2 linked regions of the Cellvibrio sp. PSBB006 genome follow. The protein of the gene in region 2 interacts with the protein of the main gene of each other region in a pairwise test. Links are inferred from orthologs where the notes say so. Each region holds a gene or a part of one and is shown on either strand. Other genes may lie near its edges.

What was found.
Region 1: the proteins of CBR65_RS08345 (region 2) and dnaA interact in binary tests that used the Escherichia coli proteins (3 or more experiments, as listed by UniProt). The link is inferred for Cellvibrio sp. PSBB006 from one-to-one orthologs.

What each region holds. Positions count from the first base shown.
Region 1 is NZ_CP021382.1:3,373,494-3,377,200, forward strand. What follows is about bases 1-2,863. They hold dnaA (chromosomal replication initiator protein DnaA), read right to left. Parts: upstream 2,269-2,863; coding sequence 733-2,268; downstream 1-732. Other genes in these bases: dnaN (DNA polymerase III subunit beta), read right to left, coding at 1-618; rpmH (50S ribosomal protein L34), read left to right, coding at 2,683-2,817; rnpA (ribonuclease P protein component), read left to right, coding at 2,850-2,863. Also shown: more of rnpA, read left to right, coding at 2,864-3,236; membrane protein insertion efficiency factor YidD, read left to right, coding at 3,242-3,490; membrane protein insertase YidC, read left to right, coding at 3,492-3,707. UniProt on the Escherichia coli protein: Plays an essential in the initiation and regulation of chromosomal replication. Binds in an ATP-dependent fashion to the origin of replication (oriC) to initiate formation of the DNA replication initiation complex once per cell cycle.
Region 2 is NZ_CP021382.1:2,018,467-2,022,973, reverse strand. Bases 649-3,467 are described here. They hold CBR65_RS08345 (SIS domain-containing protein), read right to left. Parts: upstream 2,441-3,467; coding sequence 1,856-2,440; downstream 649-1,855. Other genes in these bases: CBR65_RS08335 (penicillin-binding protein activator), read right to left, coding at 2,903-3,467; CBR65_RS08340 (YraN family protein), read right to left, coding at 2,519-2,899; CBR65_RS08350 (BON domain-containing protein), read right to left, coding at 1,278-1,853; CBR65_RS08355 (LemA family protein), read right to left, coding at 649-1,165. Outside these bases: CBR65_RS08360 (M48 family metallopeptidase), read right to left, coding at 1-449; more of CBR65_RS08355, read right to left, coding at 572-648; more of CBR65_RS08335, read right to left, coding at 3,468-4,507. UniProt on the Escherichia coli protein: Required for the timely initiation of chromosomal replication via direct interactions with the DnaA initiator protein.

The DNA.
Region 1 (3,707 bases), 1.4 Mb from region 2 along the record:
TCTGGATAACTCCAATACCCCTTTACGCGGCAGGATCGCCTGGATAATTTCAGCGGTATTGACGGCAACTGCCCTGGTACACATCGCCATGCGGTGTCCATCGGTGGCAACTACACGTAGCTGATCCTGACGAACTTCCCATAGCATCCCGTTCAGGTAGTAACGGACATCCTGTTGTGCCATGGCAAAAGCCGTGCGTTCAATCAGGCGTTTAATCTCCTGTTGGGCACAGCTGAATTGCAAATTGCCCGGGCTGTCTTCAACATTGGGGAAATCACTCGCGGCGAGCGTAGACAAGGTAAAACGGCTGCGTCCGCTCTTGACAATAATGCGCTGCTCTTCCTGAAAAAACTCGATATTGGAGCCATCAGGAAGGGATCTGCAGATATCTACCAGCTTACGTGCAGGAACAGTTATCTCACCACTCTCCCCTGCCTGCTCCAGTTGTACGCGCCCGACAATCTCCACTTCCAGATCTGTACCGGTCAACGACAGTTGATCACCATTCAGGACCAGCAGCACATTAGACAGTACTGGCAGGGTTTGACGGCGCTCTACCACACCGGCAACCAATTGTAAGGGTTTAAGCAGAGCCTCGCGGGAAACGACAAATTTCATGTGTTGGTCTCTTTAAATGTCCTGATAAAAGTGCTTCAACAGAAGGTATAGGAATTCTGGTGTGCGATAACCCTGCACGGCTTGCGCATCATAAACCGAATCAGTGTGTCTGGATCAAGTTGTGAGGGAACGCAGCAAATTTTTCATGTCTTCACGAATGTCCGCACTCTCTTCCTGCAGCTCCTTGATCTTGCGGCAAGCGTGCAAAACCGTTGTATGATCTCGTCCACCAAAAGCCTCACCGATCTCCGGCAGGCTGTGATTGGTTAATTCTTTTGCCAGCGCCATGGCCACCTGCCGCGGACGTGCAACTGAGCGACTGCGACGCTTGGAAAGCAAGTCGTTGATCTTGATCTTGTAATACTCGCCTACAACGCGTTGGATATTATCTATCCCCACCTGTTTATCCTGTAGGGCCAAGAGGTCTTTCAAAGCTTCGCGCACCAGGTCCACATCAATGGCGCGACCCGTAAAATTAGCACTGGCAATCACCCGCTTTAACGCACCTTCCAGATCGCGCACATTGGCGCGAATACGCTGGGCAATAAAGAAGGCGGCTTCGTGGGGTAGATCTATACCGACCTGTTCAGCCTTCTTCATTAATATAGCGACGCGAGTTTCCAGCTCCGGCGGTTCAATGGCCACCGTTAGCCCCCAACCAAAACGGGACTTCAAGCGCTCCTCAAGGCCATTAATTTCCTTGGGATAACGATCACAGGTGAGAATGATCTGCCGACCGCCTTCAAGAAGGGAATTAAAGGTATGAAAAAATTCTTCCTGGGACCGCTCTTTGCCAGCGAAGAACTGAATATCGTCAATCAACAAAGCATCCATGGAACGGTAGTAGCGTTTGAAGTCGTTGATCGCGTTCAGCTGCAACGCCTTAACCATATCTGCCACAAAACGCTCGGAGTGCAGATACACCACCTTGGCATTCGGATTACGGGCCACCATGGCATTACCAACTGCCTGCATCAAGTGGGTCTTACCCAAGCCTACCCCGCCGTAAATAAATAACGGATTGTATGCACCGCCGGGATTTTCAGCCACCTGACGTGCCGCCGCCAGGCCCAGCTGGTTGGACTTACCTTCAACAAAGGTAGCGAAGGTTGAGGACACATTCAGATAGTTACTATGCTTAAGCGCTCCCTCAACTTCCGCCTCCTGCGTGTTACGCGAACCAGACTCAAAACCGGTCTCCACCGCTGCGGCGTCTTTTATCGGCGTAGCCATCGAGGTAACCCCTGAGACCACGCCATCAATAGAAGACAAAGCAGGAGCGCGGGATTCCGATGATAAGTTGCCATTGTGTTGAGGTTGCTGGGTCGCAAACGAGGATACGGGAACTGATTCAACAGCAGGCGATACCGGCACGCGATTGTATTGGAACGCTGCCTGGGGTCTGGGAAGAATCCCGATCACCACTGTCAAACTGCTTCCCTGCTGGTAACTGCCGACCAACTCACGAATGCGAGTCAGAAATTTTTCGGACACCCAATCGCAAATAAATCGATTAGGTGCTAATAAACGTAATTCGTTGGGGCCGGCCGACTCATCGATCTGCAACGGTTTAATCCAGGTGTTGAACTGCTGTTGGGGCAATTCACCCTGTAAACTCGATGCGCATAATTTCCAAAGTGACTGCGGCAAAACCCCTACTCCAGGCTGAAAGTTATTATTTCAAAATGAGCCGGCTAGTGTACTCTCCCACCTCTTTGTTATCCACAGTTGACACAAAAAAATAATGTCATAAGAAATTTTTTACTCATTTAAATTCAATAAGTTAACAACCACTCACCAGAAAATTTATACACAGAGCTGGCACAAAAAATTGTTCATTTTTTAATCTTATCTGTTAATAAATCTGTGGATATCCTCGTAATAAATTGGTGAAAAACCGGTATATCGAAAAATAACAACAAAATGCACTCAAGCCTGCAGCATTTCGACAAAATACATTGATTTACCTTTGGGCTTTCTTTAGAATCCCGCGTCTTTTCACACGCCGTGTGATCTCCGCTACGGTTGCATCAACAGCAGCTCTTAAACAACAGGTTCAGTTTCATGAAAAGAACATTCCAGCCCAGCAATCTGAAGCGCGTCCGCAATCACGGTTTCCGTGCCCGCATGGCTACCAAGAACGGTCGTTTGGTATTGGCTCGTCGTCGCGCTAAAGGTCGCAAGCAATTAACTATCTAATTGCTGCTTCCGCAAGAAAATGAGTCGCTAGAGTGAAGCAGGCGTTCGGGAAGTCGCTCCGCCTTCTTTCCTCTAGTGATTTTCAAAGCGTCTTCGATGGCGCCACTGCTCGTATATCCCACCAGCACTTCCTTATCCTCGCGCGCGCCAATCAATTGGATCATCCCCGTTTAGGTTTGGTGATAGCCAAGAAACACATTCGTCTTGCCGTGGCTCGCAATCGCATAAAACGTTTGATTCGCGAAAGTTTTCGTCAACAACAGCAATCTTTGGCGGGTATAGATGTTATTGTACTGGCCCGCAAAGGGATGGATGACCTGGCGAATCCGGTCGTTGCGAAACAACTCCAGCAACAGTGGCAGCGGGTAGTACGCAAACTCAATCAGACGCCGCAACCTGCCCGCAATGAACAGAGGTAACACGCATGCGTCGGCTGGCCATTAAATGTATACATGGCTATCGCTACCTGCTGAGTCCGTGGATCGGCAATCAATGCCGCTTTTACCCGAGCTGTTCGCATTACGCTGAGGAAGCAATTGAAAAACACGGTTTTATAAAAGGGGGTTATTTAACGTTCCGTCGCCTTATAAAATGCCACCCCTGGCATGCGGGCGGAATTGATCTGGTCCCGGAGAAAACCACTCATACTCAACCAACAGATGGCACTCGATAAGATGGATTGGCAAAAGAACCTGTTAATCGCGGCGATGATCGCCGTTCTTTTTATGCTGGTGATTCGCTGGAATGACTTTCAGGAAAACCTCCCCGACTCACAAGTACCCGTAGCAAGCTCCACTACTGAAGGTTCAGGTTTCGAGACCCCGGATCAAAGTGCCAGTGATATCCCGAGCCTGCCGGCTAATGAGGATGTACCGGCCGAACCCAATCAG
Region 2 (4,507 bases):
GCGTTGATGGCATCATCTTCTATCAGATAAACCGGGGGCACCGGCGTGCCGGAAGCAATGGCCATCTCCTCGACAATATTAAGGATTTTTTTCTCATCGGCGTCGCTGGCATTGATATTAATCAAGCGGCCGCCCATGGCTTCCGCCACGACCCTGCCGCCGCTACGTAACTGGATTAACTTATAAGCGCTGCCGGCAAAGACGACACCGCAGATTATCAGCGTCATCCATCCCAATAGTTCCCAACTCAGCGTGTTAAACAGTCCTTGCCACAACCCGGTATGTTGAGCTTCATATAAATGACCGGTATACCCATCCTGTAAATAAAAGATGATGAATGCAAAGAGTAGGGTGGTGATAAGAATCAGTGAAAGGACCGCAGCGCACAATAAAAGAATAAGGCGTTTGGTATTGCGACGCGCCAGATCCTGTTGCTCAAAAAAGTTCATGGATGGTGTTCCTGCGGATAAGTGGCCGAGGAGATCGTCCTGATAATCTTCCTTCTTTATATATAGCTATTTTTTTCTGCCAGTTCGGCCCGCCACGACAGCGGGCACAATGATCGCAGGATTTAAAATGCAACCTTGGGTGCAGCCTGAATTTCTGCCGAATCGGCGAATTCCAGCAGGGCGGCATCTTCGCTGTGGCCAAACATATTGGCGAAGAAAACCGGTGGGAAAGTTTGTCTGTAGGTGTTGTAGGCCGTCACCGCATCGTTGAAAGCCTGCCGCGAAAAGGCGACTTTATTTTCTGTGCTGGTGAGTTCTTCGGAAACCTGCATCATATTTTGTGATGCCTTCAGGTCAGGATAGGCTTCCATCACCACATTCAAGCGACCCATGGCATTGGTTAGTAAATTTTCGGCACCGGCTAATTGTTGCATGGCGCTGGCACTGCCGGGTTCCGCTGCGGCAGCTTTCAATCCCGCCATGGCCTGGTTGCGCGCACTGATGACGGCTTCCAGGGTTTCGCGTTCGTGTTTCAGATAAGCTTTGGCGGTCTCGACGAGATTAGGAATCAGATCATAGCGGCGTTTGAGCTGGACTTCGATTTGGGAAAAAGCATTTTGGTAGCGATTTTTTAACGTAACCAGCTTGTTGTAGATGCCGATAACATAGAACACCACAATAGCAATAATCACCAGTGTCACAATGGTCGAGATCATAGCCTTATCCCCGAAAGTTGTTGTTGTGCATCCAATACTAGCACGTCAATGCGGAATTGCTGCTTTATCGATCTGCCGCCGGGCGCATTCATACTGAGGTGTGACTCGCGCCTCAATTGATATATTCAAATACGCGCACGACTTTTCTAACACCACCCGTGGTCCGCGCGATATCCGTCACGATTTCGGCTTCGCGGCGGGATACCATGCCCATTAAAAACACCGTTTTAGCTTCAGTGATTACCCGGACTCTGCTGTTGTCGATCTCTTTGTTGGCGATCAGTTTGGTTTTGATCTTGGTGGTTAACCAGGTGTCGTAAGTGCGCGTGGACATAGGCACATAGGGGCCGACTTGTAACTCATTGTGGAGTTGGCGAACAGTGCTGATCTTATTCACGGTGTCACTCGCCAGCTGGCGTAAATCATTGGAGGCAACCTGACCGGTTAACAACACTACGCCGTTGTGACTGTTGACGATGATGCGAGCATCGGCCAAACCGGGATGCGCCTTGATCATATTCACCATGGCAATGGTTTCGATATTCCGATCATCTATCGTGGCGCCGACAGTGCGCTTGCCGGGGTGAACATAAATGGGTTCGCTGGTTGTTGCTTCAATCAAGCGTGCGCAGCCGCTAAATAACATAACGAACGCAAGCAGAATCAGCGTTGGAGAAAACTTCAGCATGTTCAATGACTCCCGAATAGCTGCTGATCAATCAAATCACACAAGCAAAATAATGTTAGTAGATGCACTTCGTGAATTCTGGGGTGAGAGCCCAGCGGTACGCGCAATTCCAGGTCATTGACATCCAACAACGCGGGGATATCCCCGCCATCGCGACCGGTAAGGGCTATCACCTGCATCTCTTTATCATGGGCGGCGCTGATGGCTTGCAATAAATTACTGCTGTTTCCACCCGTAGTCAGCAACAGTAAAACGTCGCCCGGCTGGCCGAGTGCGCGGATTTGTTTAGCATAGATATCGTTAAAACTGTAATCGCTGGCGATGGCGGTTTGGGTGGTGATGTCACCACCCAGGTTGAGCGCGGGTAAACCTGGCCGTTCCTGTTCAAAGCGATTGACCAGGCTGGCGGTAAAGATTTGTGCTTGTGCGGCGGATATACCATTGCCACAGGTCAGAATTTTCTTCTCATCAAGCAGCGCGTGAACAATGATGTGACTGGCGCTGGCAATCAGCGGCGCAAGGCTTTCACCCGCTTGCATCTTGGCTTCGATGCTTTCGTGAAAAAGGGTAATCACCCGTTGATCCATAATGCTGTTCCGCTGAAGGAGTAAACGACTGCGCGCAGGTTAATCAATGATGGCGCATGGAGCAAGGTTTGCAGAACATCAGGCAGCGTTGAAGGCGCTTTTAATCCAGTCAATGCTCGCCGTCTGCATACCATCGAGCGCGATCACGTCAAAGCGACAGGGGACTTTGTCGGTGAGTTTGCGGGTTAGCAAAAAATATTGTGCCGCGCGGGTGATTTTATGTTGCTTGCGGTAATTCACGCTCTCCGCCGCCTGGGTAAAAAAGCGATTGCTGCGCAGGCGCACCTCCACAAACACCAACATATTCCCATCGCGCATGATGAGATCAATCTCGCCGGCCGCACAGCGATAATTCCGCTCGATACAAACCAGCCCTTGCCCCTGAAGAAATTGTTCTGCCAATCGTTCGGCCTGCGCACCGCGTGCCGATTTATTCGTATCCTTACGGGAAAAAGTCATGATTTACTCGATATAAGTTTCAGCAACGACCGTCGGAAGTGGCTGCGCTACACCATTGCGTATACGCGCCCAGATTTGCTCGCGCTCGATTCTGCCGTCAGGCAATAAATGCAAAGCGCCTGTTGCGCCATAGATACGCATCTCCGGCACTTGCGCCAGTTGGGGCAGGCGCGGATAGAGACGGAATGCATCGATGCCCAGCGCATGTAAGCGGCTGTAAATAGCCGAGGATTGGGTATTCTGATCAATCATTTTTTTCTCTGGGCTTTGGTTGTCGAACAGCCAGGGCATAGTGTTGAAACGAATTCCATTGAGGTCGCGGTCAATGCCGGGGTTGGGTATGCCGGAATAAATATGACTGGTTGCATAAACGGGAATATGGCCAGCGTAATGAAATGCCAGCGTAGGTTTTACCTGACGTGCCTGGGCCGGATCGGCGATCAGAAAGATCATATCCACATCCTGCCGGCGCCGTGCTTCAAACTGCAAATTGGTGCCCAGACGCCGCTCCAGTTCCACGGCGCGAGCCTGGCTTTGCTCAATTTGCATCGAGCTTTTGATCACCCGTGAATAATCACCCGTACCGATAAACTGGCTGGTGTTAACGACGGTGCCCCCCAGTTTTTGCCATTCCTCCGTAAATGCCTTGGCACTGCGCTCGCTCCAATCCTGCGAGGGAATCATAACCATCGCAAAGCGGTGGCCCTCAAGGTACGCCTGCCGTGCTACCTGGCGCGCCTCGTCTTCGGCAGCCAGACCAAATTGATAAAGTCCCTGAACCGGTGTTACCGGTTGCGTATCCGGATAATTCAGCGTCAGCACCGGTACGGGAAGGGAAGGCATTAAACTCAGTTCGGCCACCTTTTCTTTTTCCAGTGGACCAATGATTAACTCGGCCCCTTCGCTGACCGCCTGTTCGTAGGCTGTTAATACATCACCACTGCTGTCGTATTGACGAATCAAGGGCATCAGCGGACGTTCCTTGCTGGCGCGGTAGTAAGCCGCAAAGAAACCATCGCGAACGGCTTCACCGGCTTTGGCCAGGCGTCCCTGTAGCGGCAACAGTAACGCGATCTGGCGTGGCTGGTTGTCGATTAAGGTACGCAGTAATTGCAAATCACTGGGAAGGTTTTGGTTGGCAGGATGGCTGGGCCATTGCGCCCGCCAGGCATCCACCTGGGCCTGCTGTCGTTCCAGGTTGGTTTGGTTGTTCTTGCTCAGTGCGGCAAGGCTGTACCAGCCGCGCAGGGTTTCATCCGTTTCGTTTTGACTGCGCTCCTGTAGCTCGCCCTGCGACATGGTCATCAGGGTTTGCCAGATCTCTTCGCGGTTGCGGGCTTCTTCCTCCAGATCCGTCAGCAAGGCAGCCAGGGTTATACGCTCGCGCACGCTATTATGCGTCTCACCTAACAGCGCAAAGACCTGCGCGCGCTTCTGGCGGAGGCGGATCTCAACCTGAGGGTCAAGGCGTTGCCACTGTCGTTCAAGCCGCACGTTGGTTAGAATGCCCTGCGTCAGAAAATAGGAGCCATCTTCCAGGGCGACATTGCTCAACAGATCGACATACTTGATATAAGCATCGTCTTCCAGCGTGCCCGCATCCATCCC